Regions from separate parts of the Brevibacterium sp. Mu109 genome, predicted to be linked through region 1. Evidence: riboswitches for the same ligand, from Rfam matches in the RefSeq annotation. Region 1 holds a riboswitch; each other region holds the start of a gene.
What was found. Region 1 has a riboswitch for thiamine pyrophosphate ahead of thiM (hydroxyethylthiazole kinase). Riboswitches for the same ligand answer to the same signal wherever they lie in the genome.
Positions count from the first base shown of each region.

Region 2: it holds a riboswitch for thiamine pyrophosphate, as region 1 does, so the genes downstream of both, thiO (glycine oxidase ThiO) here and thiM (hydroxyethylthiazole kinase) in region 1, are expected to answer to the same signal.
Region 3: it holds a riboswitch for thiamine pyrophosphate, as region 1 does, so the genes downstream of both, BSP109_RS06755 (ECF transporter S component) here and thiM (hydroxyethylthiazole kinase) in region 1, are expected to answer to the same signal.

Region 1 is NZ_FXZF01000011.1:109,237-115,923, reverse strand. Features, by position in the region: gene BSP109_RS08650 (short-chain fatty acid transporter) at 1-496, shown strand, start outside; gene guaB (IMP dehydrogenase) at 688-2,214, shown strand; gene BSP109_RS08640 (MFS transporter) at 2,278-3,678, shown strand; gene BSP109_RS08635 (acyl-CoA thioesterase II) at 3,904-4,710, opposite strand; TPP riboswitch at 4,889-5,013, shown strand; gene thiM (hydroxyethylthiazole kinase) at 5,001-5,849, shown strand; gene BSP109_RS08625 (thiamine phosphate synthase) at 5,849-6,682, shown strand.
Region 2 is NZ_FXZF01000023.1:42,705-49,391, reverse strand. Features, by position in the region: partial or broken gene BSP109_RS13280 (ISL3 family transposase) at 1-459, opposite strand, end outside; gene thiE (thiamine phosphate synthase) at 770-1,477, opposite strand; TPP riboswitch at 1,521-1,621, shown strand; gene thiO (glycine oxidase ThiO) at 1,608-2,807, shown strand; gene thiS (sulfur carrier protein ThiS) at 2,837-3,076, shown strand; gene BSP109_RS13260 (thiazole synthase) at 3,088-3,978, shown strand; gene moeB (molybdopterin-synthase adenylyltransferase MoeB) at 3,975-5,228, shown strand; gene BSP109_RS13250 (SDR family oxidoreductase) at 5,279-6,061, opposite strand; gene BSP109_RS13245 (acyl-CoA reductase) at 6,144-6,687, opposite strand, start outside.
Region 3 is NZ_FXZF01000008.1:105,790-112,476, reverse strand. Features, by position in the region: gene BSP109_RS06785 (glycerophosphodiester phosphodiesterase family protein) at 1-235, shown strand, start outside; gene BSP109_RS06780 (hypothetical protein) at 232-2,556, shown strand; gene BSP109_RS06775 (hypothetical protein) at 2,553-3,917, shown strand; tRNA gene BSP109_RS06770 (tRNA-Thr) at 3,991-4,063, shown strand; tRNA gene BSP109_RS06765 (tRNA-Met) at 4,091-4,164, shown strand; gene BSP109_RS06760 (CinA family protein) at 4,377-4,868, shown strand; TPP riboswitch at 4,973-5,084, shown strand; gene BSP109_RS06755 (ECF transporter S component) at 5,111-5,764, shown strand; gene BSP109_RS06750 (ABC transporter ATP-binding protein) at 5,761-6,687, shown strand, end outside.

The DNA of each region.
Region 1 (6,687 bases):
CGCCGCACTCCTGCTCCTGTCACGGTCCACGTACGAAGTGGGTCAGCTGGTGAAGAATGCGGCCTCCACCGTGGGCGACATCCTCCTCCAGTTCCCGCTGTATGCAGGGATCATGGGCATCATGGTCTCGACCGGACTGGGCACGCTGATCGCCAACTTCTTCGTCGATATCTCCAATCCGGTGACATTCGGTCCCATCGCCTTCGTCTCCGCTGCTCTGCTCAACATCGCCATTCCGAGTGCGGGCGGTCAGTTCGCCGTGCAGGGTCCGGTGATGCTGGAGGCAGCACAGACGATCGGCGTCGACCCTGCCGTCGTGACGATGGCCATCGGCTATGGCGACAGCATCACCAACATGATCCAACCGCTGTTCGCGCTGCCTCTGCTCGCGATAGCCAACAGTCGGCTCCGCGACATCGTGGGATACACGTCGGCTTCGATGCTCATCTCGGGAACCGTGCTGATCGGAGTGACCTTCGTCGCCGGTCTCCTGTGATCCGGGGACGTGCCGGTTTCGTGACCACGTCGCCAGACCAGTGAATCCGCGCCGGGCGTGAGCAGTCTCATGCCCGGCGCGGTGCCGTCGCGGAGTAGCATGGCGTGCACACGCGAAGCATCGAGGCGGCAGCGGCAGTCGCCCCGCACACATGCGGTCAGCGCGCGGTTCATGAGGATGATGGGGGACACATGGCGGATGACCAGACAGACTTCACAGTGGCGGGGGACCCCTTCGGTCTGACCGGTCTCACCTACGATGACGTGCTTCTCCTCCCGGGCGACACGGACGTGATCCCCTCGGAGGCCTCCACCGCGACGCGGGTGACGCGAGAGCTCGAGATCAACATCCCGCTCGTGTCCGCTGCGATGGACACTGTGACGGAATCCCGCATGGCGATCGCCATGGCGCGGATCGGCGGTCTGGGCATCATCCACCGCAACCTGTCCAAGGAGGACCAGGCCGAGCAGGTGGACTACGTCAAGCGCTCCGAGTCCGGGATGATCGACAACCCGGTGACGATCACGCCGGACCGCACCCTGGCTGAGCTCGACGAGATCTGCGGCCAGTACCGCATCTCCGGTCTGCCCGTCGTCGACGGGGGCGGCGTGCTGCTCGGCATCATCACGAACCGCGACCTCCGCTTCATCCCTCGGAACAAGTTCGCCTCTGCAACCGTCGGCGAGTTCATGACCAAGGCTCCGCTGCACACCGCGAAGGTGGGCGTCGAGCCGGACGAGGCCTACGCGGTCCTGCGCGAGCACAAGATCGAGAAGCTCCCGCTGGTCGACGACGACTACGTGCTGCGCGGCCTCATCACCGTGAAGGACTTCGTCAAGAGCGAGGAGTACCCGCTCGCGGCGAAGGACGGCCAGGGCCGCCTGCTCGTGGGTGCGGCGGTCGGCTTCCACGGCGACGCGTACGAACGCGCGGGCTTGCTCGCGGAGGCAGACGCGGACGTACTCGTCGTCGACACCGCGAACGGTCACGCCCGCGGAGTCACGGAGATGATCCGGACGCTCAAGTCCGACCCCGCGTTCCGTGACGTCCAGATCATCGGCGGCAACGTCGCGACGACCGAGGGAGCACAGGCGCTCATCGACGCGGGTGCCGATGCCATCAAGGTCGGCGTGGGCCCGGGCTCCATCTGCACGACGCGCGTCGTCGCGGGTGTGGGCGTCCCCCAGGTCACGGCGATCCACCTCGCCGCGCAGGTGGCGCGCAAGGCCGGGGTCCCGGTGATCGGCGACGGCGGACTCCAGTACTCCGGCGACATCGGCAAGGCACTGGTCGCCGGTGCGGACGCCGTCATGCTCGGTTCGCTGTTCGCCGGCACCGCGGAGAGCCCGGGTGAGCTCCTGCTCATCAATGGCAAGCAGTTCAAGGGCTACCGCGGCATGGGCTCACTGGGAGCGATGGCACCGCGCCAGGGACAGTCGTTCTCGAAGGACCGCTACTTCCAGGCTGATGTTGCGGCGGATACGGACCTCATCCCCGAGGGCATCGAGGGCCGGGTCGCCTACCGCGGACCGCTGCGGCAGGTGGCCAACCAGCTGACAGGCGGGCTCCGCCAGACGATGTTCTACGTGGGTGCGCGGACGATCCCGGAACTCAAGCAGCGGGGCCGCTTCGTGCGCCTCACGGCTGCGGGTCTCAAGGAGAGCCACCCGCACGACATCCAGATGACGGTCGAGGCGCCGAACTACCACTCGAACTGACTCGCGCTCCTCCCCTGCACCCCGGCCGTCTACTCTGCGCCGGGGGTAGGGGAGGATGATCGCATGACTCCTTCCCCGGCGCCGGGTCGCCCCACGCGGTATCTGCCGGTGCTGCTGATCTTCGTCGCCGTGTTCATCGCGGCGATCAACCTCCGTGCAGGCATCGCGTCGCTGGGCGCCGTGCTCGACGGGGTGCTCACCTCGTTCGGCGCCGGCGGCCGGCTGGCGGGTGTCGTCACGGCGATGCCCGGCTTCTTCTTCGCCGTCATGGGGCTCGCCGCTGTGCCCCTGGCCTCACGCTTCGGGCTGAGCAAGATGCTCACGTGGGGCATGGTGCTCACGCTCATCGGCCTGGCGGCCCGGCCGTGGGTGGGCGAGTTCTGGCTGTTCATCGCGCTCACCGCCTGCGTGGTCGTCGGCATCGCGCTCGCCAACGTGCTGCTGCCCGCGTGGATCAAGAATCACGGCGGGCGGAACATCATCGCGCTCATGACGATCTACACCTCGGTACTGGGTCTCTCCGGGGCGCTGGGTCCCCTGAGCGCCCTCCTCTTCCACGGCGATGACGCGTGGCGGGGCGCGCTGTTCGTCTGGGCGATCTTCGCCGCCGGCCAGGTCGTCGTCTGGGTGGTCATCGCGGCGCGCACCGGTTTCGACTTCCCCTCGCTCGCGCGGACGCGTGTGGTGCCGGAGGTTCCCGAGGCGCCAGAGACTGCCGAGGCGACAGAGATTGCCGAGGTACCGAAGACTCCCGAGGCGCCTGCGACAGTCGATGCGTCCGCGACTCCCGAGGTGCCGGGCGGCTCGGATGCCGCTACCGCCTCGGCGTCGGTATCCGATTCCACCCCGCCGGCGCGCGCCCGCGCGTCACTGTGGCGGGCACCCACCGCCGTGTTCCTCATGCTGTTCTTCGGGCTGCAGTCGATGAACGCGTATTTCCAGATGGGGTGGCTGCCGCAGGTCTACATCGACAACGGCGTGTCGGCGTCGGTCGGATCCGTGGCGCTGGCGCTCGTCGGCGCGCTCAACATCATCGGCGGACTCACGATGCCCACGATCATCGACCGATCACGCTGGCTCGCGATCTATCCAGTCGTGTTCTCCGTGTTCGCGGCCGCGGGCTACCTGGGGCTGTACCTCGCCGCGGACACGTGGCCGCTGCTGTGGGCGTTCCTGCTGGGGCTGGGCGGCTTCTGCTTCCCCACCGCGATCGCTCTCATCCCCGCGCGCAGCCGGACCCCACTGGTCACGGCCCGCGTGTCCGGCTTCGTCCAGCCGTACGGCTACTTCGTGGCGGCCGCGGGCCCGCTGATCGTCGGTGTCGTGTACGGCGCGACGGGGGAGTGGTCGGCGATCCTGCTGGGGCTGGTCGCCGCGACAGTGCTCATGGCGATCGTCGGCTACCGTGCCAGCCGCCGCGGCTTCATCGACGACGAGCTCGAGGCCGGAGCAGGGGCGGTCTAGCAGCCACCCTGACCCGGATCTGCCGAGCCGCCGCCCGGATCTGTCGGCCACGAGCACCGCGACCGCAACCGCGACCCACCAGCTTTCATCAGACCGCATAGGAAAGAAGTCGTGCGACCTGATGAAAGCTGGTGGGTCGCGCGGGTGACGACGGTCGCGCCCCGCCGGGTCGCCGGAGTCGCGCCCCGCCGCCCCGTCAGAACTGCGGCCCGTCAGCGCTGCGGCTCAGTCCTTCTTGGTCGGGCGGAACAATGTCTCCTGCGCGATCGTCGCCAGATGCGCGCCATCTTCCGCGCCCAGCCGCCCTCGGTACAGCCCACGACCATGGGTCACGGCCTCGGGGTGCAGGTCCATGAGCACCCACCCGTTCATGTCGACGTTCCGGTGGAACCACACGGCGTGGTCGAGGCTCGCATCCGACGTGAAGTCATCCGTGTTGTACGCGCCCACACCGGACGAGATGTCCGACAGGTACGTCAGCGCGCACTGGTGCAGCAACTGTGATTCGCCCAGGTCCTCCGTGCAGCGCGCCCAGAAGCGCAGCGGGTAGTCCTTCGCGGCGTAGACCTGCTCCGTGGTCCGCGCTTCGAAGCCGAACATCCGCGGAAGCGTGGAATGCGTGCCCATCGGCGCCTCGGCGACCGGCAGCGGATCGCCGTACTCGGGGCTCTCCACCGGGTGGGCGAACGACGCGGACATGCTGAAGATGACCTTGCCCTCCTGCAGCGCAACGACGCGGCGTGCGGAGAACGACCGGCCGTCGCGGTCACGGAACACCTGGAGGACGGTGGGCTTGGCCGCGTTGCCCGGGCGCAGGAAGTAGCCGTGCAGGGAATGCGGCTTCCGCGCCGCCTCGACGGTGAGTCCCGCCGCCATGAGCGACTGCGCGGCGACCTGTCCGCCGTACAGGGCGTAGGGCTCTTCGAAGACGTAGCCGGCGCGATAGATGTTCGTGTCGATCTCTTCGAGCGACATCATCTCAGTGAACGACCCGTCCATCGGGGCGGCGTGGGAGAACTGGACTTCCGGCATGGAGCCTCCGATCAGCAGGTGAGGACACATGCGTGGCATGTGCAGGGCGTCACCTGATCCTAGGCGGACGCTTCCCGTGGGCGATCCCCCACCCCGATCCACCGTCGCTCAGCCACCCCACACGCTCATCCTCACACGCCCACCCCACACGCAGCCGGCCAGCAGTTAGACTGCTCGGACATGTGACATGGGGTGCCCCACCTCGCGCGCCGCACCTGCGGTGCACGGCGGGAAGGGCTGAGACCACACCCACCGAACCTGCTCTAGTCAGTACTAGCGAAGGGATCGTCATGACGACAGTCGACGTCGCCGCACACCTCCGTACGATGCGCGCCCAGGTGCCGCTCGTCCAATGCATCACCAACACCGTCGTGCAGCAGTTCAGTGCGAACGTGCTGCTGGCGGCCGGGGCCTCGCCCGCGATGCTGGACCACGAGGCGGACGCCGCCCAGTTCGCCCGCATCGCGAACGGCATCCTCGTGAACTTCGGCACCGCGACCAGCCACCAGCTGCTCGCCGCCGATGCCGCGACCGCAGCCGCCGCAGAATCGGACACGCCCTGGGTGCTGGACCCCGTGTCCTTCGGCGGTGTCGCCCACCGCACCCTGCACATCCGCCGCCTCGCCTGGTCCCATCCCACCTGCATCCGCGGCAACGCCTCGGAGATCTCGGCACTGGCTGGTGCGGGCGCCGGAGGACGGGGCATCGAATCCACGGACGAGGTCGACGCGATCCTCGACCACGCCGGTCGCCTCGCCACCGACACAGGCGCGATCATCGCCGCCTCCGGCCCGCGTGACGCGATCATCGACACCCACCCGGACGATTCGGGCCGCCTCCTCCTCGCCCGCGTGGCAGGCGGCTCCCACCTCATGCCGCTCGTCGTGGGCACCGGATGCTCGCTCGCGGCGCTCACTGCGGCCTACCTGGGTGCCGTCACACCGGAGCGGGCCCAGGACCGCTTCGCCGCCGTCGTGACCGCGCACGTCCACTTCGCAGCCGCGGGTGCGGTCGCCGCACGCACCGCCGAGGCCCCCGGCTCCTTCGCCGTCGCCTTCCTCGACGCCCTGCACACGGTGTCGGAGGACGACCTCGCCGCAGTCGACGTCACGGTCGAGACCGTGGAAAGGACACACTGATGACCAGCCCCACCCCCGTGCTGCCCGCGCGTCTGGCTCCGTACGACTGGAGCCTGTACCTCGTCACCGACACCGCGCAGTGCGCCGCTGCCGGCCGCACTGTCCCGCAGACCGCTGCCGAGGCCGTCGCCGGCGGAGTCGGGATCGTCCAGATCCGCGACAAGCACGCCTCCGACGCCGAGGTCGCCGCACTCACCCGCGACACCATCTCCGCGATCCGGGCCACCGGACGGTCGATCACTCCGGTGGATGTCTCCGGGTCTGACGCCGCACCCGGTCCAGGCGCCGCATCCGGATCGGGCAGCAGACCCGGCCCGGGCGTGACCCCCGCAGCATCGTCCGAACGTCCCGTCGCAGTCTTCGTCGACGACCGGCTCGAGGTCGTGAAGTCACTTCGCGCCGAGGGCCTCGACGTCCACGTCCACGTGGGCCAGACCGACGAACCGGTCGAGGACGTCCGCGCGGTCCTGGGCCCGGACCCTCTCGTCGGGCTGTCCGCCGGCAGCCCCGCCGAGTTCTCCGTCGCCGGCTCCCTGCGCGACGAGACGACGGGAGCCGCGCTCGTCGACCTCGTGGGCATCGGTCCGGTGCACGACACGACGACCAAGCAGGGCGCACCCGCGGGGATCGGCCCCGAGCGCACCGCCGCCCTGGCGTCCATCGCCGCAGAGATGGGACTGCCAGCCGTCGCGATCGGCGGGATCACCGCGGACCGCGCCCCCGCACTGCGCGACGCTCCGCTCCTGGGCATCTGCGTCGTGTCCGCGATCTGCACAGCCGAGGATCCCCGCGCTGCGGCGAACGCCATCCGCAGCTCCTACCTCGCCGCCTGACTGAG
Region 2 (6,687 bases), on a different contig from region 1:
CAGCAGCTGTTGGCCGGTGGCGAGGATCGCGGTGTTGACGGTGTGCCACGCTGCGCCCAGGCCCGCAGCGATGCGGCTGATGGACATCCTGTCGATGACGAGGCATTTCAGCGCCCACAGCACCGCCGACCTTGACAGCTTCGCCCGCGGTGCGGCGATCCGGGTGAGGTCTTCCCGCCAGACGCGTGCGCAGGTCGGGCACCGGTAGCGGCGGACGCGCACGTGCAGGAGCGTGGGTCGCCAGCCGAGCGGGACATGGACAAGCCTGCGCACCGCGGTTCCGCGGGGGACGCCTTCCGTGCCGCATTCTCGGCACCAGGAGTCGGGATCGTCGGTGGTGGCGCGGCACTCCAAGACTGCTTGATCGACATCGATAGCTTGTCCTGTGATAGTCACGGCGTGGGTGTCGAGGAGGCAGAACGCGTCAAGATCGGGGGTCGTGAAGCTAGGCTTGCCCATGTCGAGGTCTTCCGGATGGAGAGTGTGAGAACTTCCATCTTCAGGGAGGCCTCGACGTCTACCCCGGCAGCGACACGGACGGATCCCCGGCACCAGGCTGTACACCCTCAATTACGAAGAGCCGCTTTCTGCTTCATCACTCCGGTGAGTGAATCGCATTGTGGGTTTTGTCCGGACAACCGACGACGGATTCGCTCAGTTGAGCGCGAGGAGGAGGCCTCGAACCATTCCACGTCGTGAGTGTCGCGTCCCGCTGAATGGAGGCACTGTCGCCGGAGCGAACTGCGACTGTGCGTGGCTGGAGTCGTGACTACCGAAGGGCTGCGCGGAGGCGGCGGGCGGCGGCTTCCGGGTCGTCGGCCTGGGTGATCGCCCGGACGACGACGATCCGCTGTGCGCCGGCGTCCAGGACTTGGCGCAGACGCTGCTCGTCGATCCCGCCGATCGCGAACCACGGCTTCGCGGGGTCCTCGTTGGTGACGCGGTCTGCATCGTTATTCTCCGCATGTGCGACGTCTTCGACGAAGCTCAGTCCGGTGGCCTTGCGGCCCGGCTTCGTGGGGGTCTCCCAGATCGGCCCGGTGCAGAAGTAGTCGACGTCCGGGTCGAGCCGTGCCGCCTGGGCCTGCTCGACCGTGTGCGTCGACCGGCCGATGGCGACCTCGTTGCCCAGCAGCTTGCGGGCCTGGGCGGGGGTGAGGTCCTGCTGGCCCACATGGAAGACATCGGCGCCGATGAGGGAGGCGACGTCCGCGCGGTCGTTGACCGCGAAGAGCTTCCCGTGCGCGCGAGCCGCACGAGCGAGGATCTCCAGTGCTGCGAGTTCATCGGCGGTGCCGATCGACTTGTCGCGCAGCTGGATGATGTCGACGCCGCCGGCGTACGCGGCGTGGAGGAAGCTCTCCAGATCTCCGGGGCCGGTGCGAGCATCCGTGCACAGGTAGAGGCGAGCGGTGGCGATGCGCGCGGCCCTAGCCTGCGCGTCCTCCCCAGCGGGGGCGTCTGTATGATGGCTCACGATCCACGAGTGTAGTCACGACGATGCACGCACTCGTGGGGATCGCGAACTCTGCGGGAGCCCTACGGGGCTGAGAGGGCCCCAGCGCCGACCGTCGAACCTGATGCGGGTCATGCCGCCGAAGGGAAGGATGAGAGCAGTGGAACCGTCGCACCCGGATGCGCCACGCAGCGATGTCGTCATCGTCGGCGCGGGGGTGATCGGCCTCGCCACAGCTTGGCGTCTGCGTGAGCGCGGACTGTCCGTCTCGATCGTCGACCCGGACCCGGGAGGAGCGGCCTCCCGTGCCGCGGCGGGGATGATCGCCCCGGCCAGTGAGGTCCAGTACCAGCAGCACGCCCTGTACCCGCTCATGCGCAAGGCCGCGTCCAACTACCCGGACTTCGTCGCCGGAGTCCAGGCGGCCTCGGGCCACGACGTGGGCTACCGCCGGACGGAGACCCTCGTGTGCGCCGGCACCCCAGCGGACCGGCAGGGCTTGGCCGAGCTCCGCGAGCACCAGAACGCGCACGGGATGGAGGTCGACGCGCTCACGGTCCGTGAGGCGCGCGCGCTGGAGCCGGCACTGTCTCCCCGGTTGGCGGGGGCTTTCCGTGCGGTGGGCGACCACCAGGTCGACCCGCGCAGGCTGGTGGCGGGTCTGATTGCGGCATTGTCCTCGCGGGAGCATCGCGCGCACGCCACGCTCGTCACGCAGGCGGCTGTCCGGCTGTGTGACGACGGCGGGGGAGTCGAGCTGGCGGACGGCTCCCGGATCGCCGCGAGGCACACGATCCTCGCGACCGGCCTGGGCAGCGACCTGTTCGCCGGCCTGCCCGCCTCCCCGGCGGCCGTGCTGCGACCGGTGCATGGCGACATCCTCCGCGCGCGGCTGCCGGACGGCGCCGCGCCGCTCCTCGAGCGCACGATCCGCGGCGTCGTGAACGGTGTGCCGGTCTATCTGGTGCCGCGGGCCGACGGCGAGATCGTCATCGGGGCGACCTCGCGCGAGGACGACCTGGCGGGCGCGAGTGCGGGCGGTGTGTACCGACTGCTCCGTGATGCCCAGACGCTCGTCCCTGCGGTCTGCGACCTGGAACTGGTCGAGGTCATGGCCCGTGCTCGGCCGGGCACCCCGGATGACGTGCCGCTGCTGGGACGACTGCGCGACGGCGATGGTGCCGAGGCACCCGGCCTCATCCTCGCGACCGGCGGCTTCCGGCACGGAGTGCTCCTCGCACCTCTGCTCGCGGATGCGGCCGCGGCGCTCGTCACCGGTGATTCTCGGGGGCCCGACCTCACAGGCGTCCTGCGAACCACCGACCCGTACCGCTTCCACCCGACAGATTGACCCTGGACACCGCTCAGGAAGGACCTTTCATGCCCACCCTCGCCGTCAACGGGGCCGCGCATCCGATCGAGGATGACGCCTCACTCCTGGACCTCGTCGCCCAGACGATCGATCGACCGCTCACTGCGGACGGCACACCGGCGGACGGCGGGCGCCTGGGTGTCGCCGTCGCCCTCGACTCCACCGTCGTCCCGCGCAGCCGCTGGCAGCACACGCGCCTGGTCGACGGCCAGACCGTCGAGATCATCACCGCGATGCAGGGAGGCTGAGAGCCGTGACGATGGCGACTCAGACGACGGCGGACATCCCCACGGACACCGGGGACTCGCTCACCATCGACGGTGTCGAACTCACCTCACGCCTCATCACCGGCACCGGCGGGATCACCTCTCTGAGCGTCCTCGAGGAGGCGCTGCTGGCCTCCGGCACAGAGCTCACCACCGTCGCGATGCGGCGCTACTCGAAGCAGGCCGGCGACTCGCTCTTCGCCCTGCTGGAGCGCAATGGCATCCGCATCCTGCCGAACACCGCCGGTTGCTACACCGCACGCGACGCGCTGCTCACCGCAGAGCTGGGTCGCGAAGCCCTGGAGACGGACTGGGTGAAGCTCGAGGTGATCGCCGACGAGGAGACGCTCCTGCCCGATGCCGTCGAACTCATCGATGCGACGGAACGCCTGGTGGCGGAGGGCTTCACAGTGTTCGCCTACACCTCCGACGACCCCGTGGTCGCGCAGCGGCTCGAGGACGTGGGAGCCACCGCGGTCATGCCGCTGGGCGCGCCGATCGGCACCGGCCTGGGCATCCTCAACCCGCACAACATCGAGCTCATCGCCTCCCGCGCGCAGGTGCCGATCATCCTCGACGCGGGGATCGGGACGGCCTCGGATGCGGCGCTCGCGATGGAACTGGGTTGCGATGCAGTCCTCCTCGCCAGCGCGGTGACCCGCGCGCAGAATCCGGTCCTCATGGGCCGGGCGATGAAGGCCGCGGTCCAGGCGGGACGGCTGGCCGCGCAGGCGGGGCGGATACCCGCTCGCAGGCATGCGCTGGCGTCATCGCCCGCGGACGGGCTCATCGATCCGATCGGCGCTGTGGGGTCGACGGGCGACGCGAACGCGGCCGTCGGCGGGATCCCGCGCGGTGACTGGCCGGAGGTGGGGCAGCCGTGAACGCCACCGTGCAGTCGAGTGCGCTGCCTCCGCTCGTCGAGCCGGGGCCGGAACTCACGGTCGAGGAGATCGAGCGCTACTCCCGCCACCTCACCCTCGAACAGGTGGGGGAGACCGGCCAGCGTAGGCTGAAGAACGCCCGCGTCCTTGTCATCGGAGCTGGCGGACTGGGAGCGCCCGTCCTTCATTACCTCGCTGCCGCCGGGGTGGGGACGATCGGGATCGTCGACGACGACCGCGTGAGCGTCTCCAACCTGCAGCGGCAGGTCCTCCACGGGGTCGAGGACGTGGGCGACCTGAAGACGGAATCGGCTGCTCGGGCGCTCGCCCGCCTCAACCCGCTCGTCGCGGTCCAGCAGCACCCGGTGCGGCTGAACGCCCAGAACGCCCGGGACATCGTCGCGGGCTACGACCTCGTCCTGGACGGGGCGGACAACTTCGGAACCCGGTACCTCGTCTCTGACGCGTGCGCGCTCGAAGAGGTTCCGTGCGTCTGGGGATCGATCCTGCGGTTCGAGGGGCGCGTGAGCGTGTTCTGGTCCGGCCGCGGTCCCACGTACCGCGACCTCCACCCGGAGCCGCCACCCGCAGGTGAGGTCCCCAGTTGCGCGGAGGGTGGCGTACTGGGCATGCTGCCGGGGACCATCGGCTCCGTCATGGCGGCCGAGGCCGTCAAGCTTCTCACCGGGATTGGGGAGCCGCTAGTGGGGCGGCTGCTCCTCCACGACGCGCTCGCCATGACGTGGCGCGAGCTGCGCGTCGTCGCAGACCCCGCGACCCCGTCGGTGACGCGAGTGTCCGACGGGACATTGGACGCGGACGGCCCTGGTGCGTGCGAGCGAGCGCCGGGAGCACCGGGTGAGCCGGGAGCGGAAGCGGAGACGACCTCGGCGGCGAGGGACGATGCGGTCACCGCAGGTGAGCTCGCAGCGATGCTGGACCGGCGCGCTGCGGGGCGTGCGGAGTTCGCCCTCATCGACGTGCGCGAGGACTGGGAGCGCCGCCTGGTCAGCATCCCCGGTGCTGTCCCCGTCGCACTCGACGCACTGCTGGACCACGGGATCGAGGCACTGCCGGCAGAGGCCCGTGGAGTGCCAGTGGTCCTGCACTGCAAGTCCGGGGGTCGATCGGCACGAGCGCTGGCGCGTCTCCAGCCGAACTTCGCGTACCGGGAGGAGACGGTGCGCCACCTGGACGGGGGAGTCCTCGCCTGGGTGCGCGACGTCGCACCGCACCTGCCGGAGTACTGAAGGCGGCATCGACCAGGCAGGTCGCAGAGTCCGTCGTCGTGCACGCCCCGTCACCGCATGACGAGTCCTCCGTCGACGAACAGGCACGCCCCGGTCACGAAGCCCAACCAGTCTGAGGTGAACGCCAGCACGGCGCCGGCCACGTCCTCGGGCTCGGCCAGTCGACGCAGGGGAGTGGCGGCCTCGAGCCCGTCCCGCAGCTGATCGTCCGTGCCCACCGCGGCACCGGTCGACGGCACCAGCCCCGGCGCCACGCAGTTGACCGTCACCCCCAGCGGCCCCAGCTCTGCGGCCATTGCCCGCGACCACCCCAGCAGCGCGGATTTCGCGGTCACGTACTCCGGGTAGGGGACGCCCGGACGCTCGATGAGGTCGGAGAGCACGGACACGATGCGCCCGCGCCCGTGCCCCGTGAGGTCAGGCAGCGCGGCCTGCGTGACCGCGTGCGCGGCACCCACCGCCGCGTTCACCTGCGCGGTGTAGTCCTCGACACTCAGATTCCACGCGGCACGCCGTCCCCGGGGATCGAACTGGAATCCGGCCAGCGCATTGTGGACCACGATGTCGATTGGCCCCAGCTGCTCTCGGGTCTCTTCGACCAGTCGCCTCGCCGCGGCCGGATCCGTCACGTCCGCAGCGATCACGATCCCGCGACCGCCTGCCGCCTCGACATCCGCGACGACCCTTTGGGCGGACTCCGTGTCGCGCAGGCAGTTGATCGCGACATCCGCTCCGTGCTGCGCGAGACCGCGAGCGATGGCCGCCCCGATCCCGCGGCCCGAGCCGGTCACGAGCGCCGTCCGCCCCTCCAGCATCCGACTGGTTCCCAGCATTCTGTCTCCTATACGTCCCATGCGCGCAGCGGCCCCGCCAGACTCGCGGTGGCCGTCAGCCGTGTTGTCGTCAGCGCTGCCGTCATCCGCCGGACCGGTCGTCCGGGTCGTAGAGGTCGAGCTCCACATCTACGGATGGCTCGAGGTCCGTCCACGTCACGAGGTCGCCCAGCCCCGGTCGCCCGTCGTGGTGCCAGCCAGCTGCTGGCGCTCCCATCCGGCCCAGCGCGGCGATTCGATCCACGCCGGATGCCGCCAGCACCTCTGCGAACGCCTCCGTCCTGGCCGGTGCGCAGGCCAGGCCTGCCGACTGCACGATGCGCGTCACCCCGGCCAGGCCGCGACCGATCGCCGCCGGTTCGGTCACGGGGATGAGGCGCACGAAACGTCCCAGCGGGGACGCTTGGAATGGTGCATCGAGGGGCTCGACCGTGACAGCCCACGGGGAGTCGTCGCCGGCAGTCAGCAGGGAGCGTGACTCGTCGTCCCAGGTGGCGAACTCTGTCTCCTCTCGCGCGCTCGCCCAGCTTGCGGCCTCCTCGAGTGTGAGCGGTGCGCGCGGACTGCGGCGCTCGATCGTTGCGAGCTCCGTCGCGACAGCCGCGGCGAACACGTCGACGGGGACG
Region 3 (6,687 bases), on a different contig from region 1:
CCTGGCCGTTGTCGACGACCTGCAGGCGCTCGCGTACAACCCGTCCGTCCGCGGCTTCTTCATGCGGCGGGGGGTCGCCGACCAGTTCCTGGACGCCGGGTTCGGGATGTTCGTCTGGACCGTCGACGATCCCAGCTCCTGGGAGAAGCTCTTCGGCGCGGGCGTCCACGGCATCATCACCAACCTGCCGGCGACGCTCCAGGGCTATCTCGCGGCGAAGTACGAACCGGTGTGAGCGGCCGACGGCGCACTCTCCGACGCACCCGCCCGACCTCGCTGGTCGCGGCGGGTGCTTTCGTCGCCATCTGCGGCCTCGGGCTCGGACCGGTGGCCGTCCCCGCCGCCGCCGTGCCGGACACGGGCACTGCAGCCTCCGCCGAAGCCTCCGCCGAAGCCGCTGCCGAGGCTGTCGCACCTGCCGCCGTCACCTCACCCGAGGCCGCGGCGCCGGCCGCGGACGAAGACACCGCTGCCCCGTCCCCGGAGATCCGCGATGAGTACCGCGCGGCGGTGGCGGACTACCTCCACGAGACAGTCGCAGGGGCGTGGCAGGACGACGCCGTCGCCGTCGCCCCGGAGGCGGTCCAGCTGTGGGACGCCCGGCAGCGCGACATGATCGATCCGCGGATCGCGGCGCTCGAGGACGATGGCTGGACCGTGCGCATCGCCGTTCTGCCGGCCATCATGTTCCCCTACGCGATGGACAGCGGAACGGGGGAGAACATGGCGGGCCTCCAGCGGGGACTCGGCCGGATCGCAGAAGAGGACCCGCACCCGCAGACCGTCTATGTGCTGGCCCAGGGCTCGACGGCGCACTTCAGCGTCTACGCGGACGGACGGCTGGAGTCCGAGCTCACGCAGACGCACGCCACGGGTCCGCCGTATGTGAACTCGGAGGTCACCGCTGCGGGGGTCTCCTACACTCTGCGTGCGGTGGCCGCGGACCCCCACGAGCCGGAGCTGCTCGAGGAGGAGACGTCCGCCGTCGGCTGGACGGGGGTCCGGTATCGGGCGCTGTCGATGGAGCAGGGCGACACCGGTTCGCTCATCATGACGGCGGCCTTCCTCGCTGGAGGCGTGGTGGGGCTGGTGCTCCTGGTCCTCGCCCTGCTCGTCCTCCTGCCGCGCCGGTCAGGACCGCTCGCCCGGATCTTCGGCACGCGGATCGACCTGGTGCACGAGACCTCGGCACTCGTGTCGCTGCGGGAGCGGGCGACGCACTCCCGCCGGAAGCTGACCCGGGCGAAGCGCCTCTCCTCGTCGCAGGAGACCGCTCTCGGCAGGCTCCCCGCCCCGGACGAGACGTACTCGCCGCTCGTGTGGGCAGGCTGGAACGCACTCGCGGACGAACTGGAGGGCGACGGCAGGGGACACTGCTTCTTCCGCCCGGATCTCCCGGCGGACGACGAGGAGAGCACGGAGATCCTCGGAGCCCTCACCGTCGTCCCCGTGTCCGGCCTCTCCGCAGAGCGGATCGAGAAGGGCCGCGCTCCGTCGTACCTGAGCCGCTCCGGCATCGATCGGGGGAAGCCGTACTGGACGCGCGCCTCGTCGCCGTGGGCGGCGAGCGGCTACGGCGCCTTCGGCTCACTGAGCGAGGCCATCGCAGCGATGCCGGCGGACTGGGAGCCGGCGCGAGGTGCGGCCCGTGTGGAGCGTGCGGTGGAGTCCGCGCGCACCGCCTCGCCGTCGTCGCGCGCGGGCGCCTCGCCGTGGGCACGGACGGCACTGCTGGGGATCGCGGCCATCGCCGCGCTCGTCGCGGGCATCGTGGGCGGGCTGCACGACGCAGACCAGATGGAGAAGGTGTATTCGGCGGAGCTCGGCGCACCCGGGTCGCTGGTCGCCGATCCGGCCGCGGCGCAGGAGCAGGTGATCGCGGAGCTCGTGGCGGACTCTGCCGACGGTCCCGCGGTCACGCCGCTGTCCCGCGCAGGCCTCGTCGGGGTGGGACTCGCTGACATCGGCGACGCCGCGGACTCCGTGGCCGACGAGCTGGGCCGTGAGGTCCGGGTCATCGGTCTGGACTCCGCGACGACCGGCGTGGTCGATTCCGCCGACACCGAGGATCTCATCGCGGACGCCCTGCCGGACGGCGCGCTGGCGGTGGTCCTCGACTACCGCAGTGCGGAGCTCGTGGCGGCGGGGATCCGGGACGACTATCGGGGAGGCTCGCCGGAGCGTCCGCAGTTCGACGCGGATGCCACGGTGACCGACGAGGCGCTGGGACAGCTGAGGTGGGCGTCCCAGGTCTCGTGGATCCCCGACGATGGAGTCAGCGGAGGGCTCAGTGACTCGGACGACGAGGACGAGGCGGAGTTCATGCCGGCTCCGGACACCGCAGAGTGGGAGAACCGCACCTGGGTGCGCACACTGATGGGCGCGATCGGCGCCGCGCTCGCGGTGATCGTCGTCGGCGTGCTCTGCCGTGGCCTGGTCGTCGACCGGACGGACCCGACCGCGAAGGCGAAGAAGAGATCGGGCTCCGGCACGCGGAAGCGTGCCGCAGGCGGGAGCGGCCGGACGTCCGGGAAGCAGAAGAGGAGCAGACGATGACACGGCTGGCGATGAGGGTGGCGGGGACGGCAGTGGTGCTCGGAGTGGCCGGCGGCGGTCTGGCCGCCGGTGCCGCCTCGGCGACGCCGGTGACGGGAGCTTCGGTGACGGCGACCTCAGTGTTGGGGACCTCGGCCGCGGTCGTCCTCTCCGCCGCCGGTGGCACGGACGACTCCGGATCCCTGCTGGGCACGGTCCAGACGTATGCGACGCAGCTCGAGGAGGAGTCGCTGATCGCGGACGAGGGGTCGGTGGATCTCTACGGCGGTGGGTTCGAGGAGCTGCGGGAGCTCCAGGACGAGGCCGAGGTGCCCACCTACATCGTCTTCGACTCGGCACTGGACTTCCAGCAGGACACGACTGTGGCGCAGCTGCTCGCGGACGTGCTGCCGGGTGAGGAGTTCGTCGTCATGGTGGTGGGCGAGGGCGGATACATGCCGGCGGTCGAGGTGGTCGCGCCTGACGAGGACCGCACCCGCCTGCTGGAGTCGCAGTTCTATTCGACGTCGATGTCAGGGGCGCGGTCCGATTCGGTGCTGGTGCAGCTGCGGACCGGACTGGAGCGGCTGCAGGACCCGGAGCCCGTGACGAATGTGTCCTCCGGCGACAACAGCACGTGGCGCTGGATCCAGTACCAGATCACCGTGTACCCGATGCGGTCCTTCGTGATCGCAGTCGGGCTGATCGCCGTCGTGGCGGCCGCGCTGTGGTTCTTCATCCCGCGTGGGGCGAAGAGGAAGCGCTACCGGATCCCCAAGGCGGTCGCGCGCGCAGCCGCCGCGGCGGATCGCGGAGCCATGCGCAGGGCGCTGGGCGACGATGCGCTCGATGTCGTCGAGCGGCTGGAGAAGCTCCAGACCGACGGCATCGACAGGGAGACCGCCGATCTCGTGGAGCACGGCCTCGACGCCTACGGACAGGCGCGCAGGATCGCAGACGACGCAGATTCGCAGGAGGACGACCTCGCCGGCGCGATGGTGCTCATGGGGATCGCGGAGTCCGCGGTGTCGCGTGCGGAGGCCTCCATCGGCTCCGGCCGGAAGGGCGACCGGGGGCGGTTCCGCCTGGGTGCGCGGAAGACCGGTGGCGGGGCCCCGTCGCAGGAGCTGTGCAGCATCGACCCCCGGCACGGTCAGGCGAAGAAGACGATCGATGCGGACGTCGCAGGGCGGGAGGGCACGATCACCCTTCCCGCGTGTGCGAAATGCGTCCACGATGCGGGGAACGACAACCCGCTGCAGTGGCTCTCCGTCGCCGGGAAGCCCTATGTCCTGAGGGACACCGTGTGGGCCAGCACCCTGTACGGCGGGACGCAGGAGGACCTGGTCGACGCGGTCGTGGAAGCGCGGGTGAAAGGGTGAATGCGGGGTCTGTCACACTGGCGGATTCCGGCTTTGCAAACGGTCTGGCGCCTGTGTAGAGTTACCACTCGTTGCCCCAATAGCTCAGTCGGCAGAGCGTTTCCATGGTAAGGAAAAGGTCAAGGGTTCGATTCCCTTTTGGGGCTCTCGTGGGCTCCGCGCAGTCTGCGTGTGGCGGGGTAGCTCAGGTGGTTAGAGCGCACGACTCATAATCGTGAGGTCGGGGGATCGAGCCCCCCTCCCGCTACAGCAGAAGAACCCCTCACCGGACAGGATCCGGTGAGGGGTTCTTCTCGTCTGCGGGGCACTGTGGGCACGCCCGCTTCGAATGAGTGCAATCCGGCCTCGTTCGGCGCAGTTGTGGACCAGTTCGCACTCAATGGATGTGAGGGGGCCGAGAGCGCAGCGGCTGACAGCGCGACGCGTGACAATCCGAGCGAGGCGCGGAGAAGGGAGACCATGGCGGACTACGAGGAGCGCGAAGACGAAGCCGCGGAGATCGCAGCACGGCTGTCGCGCGAGCTCACGGAGCGCGGTCTCACCGTCGCGGTCGCGGAATCGCTGACCGGCGGGAAGATCGCGAACCAGCTTGCGGCCGCACCGAACTCCTCGGAGTGGTTCGCGGGAGCGATCGTCTGCTATTGGTCAGAGGTCAAGCATCTGGTGCTCGACGTCGCTCCCGGCCCGGTCGTCTCCGAAGACGCCGTGACGGTGATGGCCCGCAACTTCGCCGCGTTGCTCGGCACGTCCGCGAGCATCGCCGCCTCCGGTGCCGGCGGACCCGACTCGCTGGAGGGACAGGCGCCCGGCACCACGTGGATCGCCGTGTCCGTGCGCGGTGAGGTCCACACGGAGCTCCACCGCTTCTCAGGCGACCCGATCGACGTGCTCGCCCAGACCGAGAAGGCCGCGCTTCTCCTGCTGGAGCGCGAGGCCGCGAAGCTCGACTGAGTACGACCCGGCCCCGTTCGGGCTGCCGTTGGTCCAGTTCGCACTCACTGGATGTGGGGCGCCGTGCGTCGCAGTGCGGGTGTGCGATGACATCTGGGCTACGATGAGCCGCACACGGGAGCTTGGCGGATCCAGGCTGAGAGGAGGGCGTCGAGCCCTCGACCGTCGAACCTGAACCGGATAATGCCGGCGCAAGGGAGACTCTTCACCCGTGCCGTTTGTCGTACGAAAGGCACTGCGCGATGACGCATTCACAGACGCACACCCATTCGACCGAGCCCGCCCCTGCCCGCGCGGCGGCCCACGCACCCACCCGCTTCCGGTGGAGGACCCTCGACATCGTGATCGCGGCCGTCCTGGGCGTGGTCATCGGACTGCTCTTCACCTTCTGGAACTTCGCGGGCTACGCCGGTTTCATGGCGCTCGACGCACTCACACCGGGCTTCGGCGGCCTCGTCGCCGGCGTCTGGCTGCTGGGCGGCGTCCTGGGCGGCCTGATCATCCGCAAGCCGGGAGCGGCACTCTTCGTCGAGCTGCTCGCCGCCGTCGTCTCGATGCTCCTGGGCAGCCAGTGGGCCGTGGAGACCGTGTACTCCGGCATCGCACAGGGCCTGGGCGCTGAGCTGATCCTCCTCCTGGGCCGCTACCGCCGGTTCGGCGTGGGCACAGCCGTCCTCGCCGGGATCGGCGCAGCACTCTTCGCGTGGACGCTGGAGCTGTTCCTCTCCGGCAACATCGAGATGAGCACCCAGTTCCTCGTCATCTACCTGGTGAGCCTCGTCGTGTCCGGCGCGGTGCTCGCGGGCCTGACCGGGTGGGCGCTCACGCGGGCGCTCGCCCGCACCGGCGCCCTGGATCGATTCGCCGCCGGACGAGAGGTGAGGGGGCTCGCGTGAGCGCGCCCGGCACCTCCCGTCCCGCACGCATCGTCGCCTCCGGGTGGGGCTGGCGGCACGCATCCCGTCGTCACCCCGCCGTCGCCGGACTGGACCTGGTCATCGAACCGGGCGAGCGCGTTCTGCTGCTGGGCCCGTCCGGGGCCGGCAAGTCCACGCTGCTGGCGGGGCTCGCAGGGATCCTGGGCGACACCGAGGACGGGGTGGAGACCGGCGCGCTCACCCTCGACGGAGTCCCCGCCGCCCACCAGCGGGGGCGCGCGGGACTGGTCCTCCAGGACCCGGAGGCGAACACGATCCTCCCCGTGCTGGGCGATGACGTCGCCTTCGGCTGCGAGAACCTCGCCGTGCCGCGGGACGAGATCTGGCGACGCGTCACCCGGTCACTGGACGCCGTGGGCCTCCGCCATCCCCTCGACCGGCCGACCGCGCACCTGTCCGGGGGAGAGCGCCAGCGACTCGCGATCGCCGGCGTGCTCGCGATGAGCCCGGGCCTCCTCCTGCTGGACGAGCCGACCGCGAACCTCGACCACGACGGTGCGGCCGAGGTCCGCCGGGCGGTCGCGCAGACCTCCACGACGCTCGTCGTCGTCGACCACCGCGTCGATGAATGGCTGGGCCTCGTCGACCGCGTCGTCGTCCTCGAACCGGCCGGCGGGCTCATCGCGGACGGTCCGCCGGACGCGGTCTTCGCCCGCGCAGGCTCCGCGCTCGAGGCCGCAGGCGTGTGGGTGCCCGGCTCCCGTCCGCACGTGCCGCGGACGCCACCGCTGCCGAGGCCCTCGTCACCCGACCAGCCGCCCCCGCGGTCTCCGGTCGGGCCGGGTCCGCTGTCGCCCGCCTCGCCGAGCCCGGCGGATCCCCCGCTCCTCACGGCGGCTGGTGTCGCCGTGGGCCACGGAGGCAGCGCTGTGCGGGAGGAC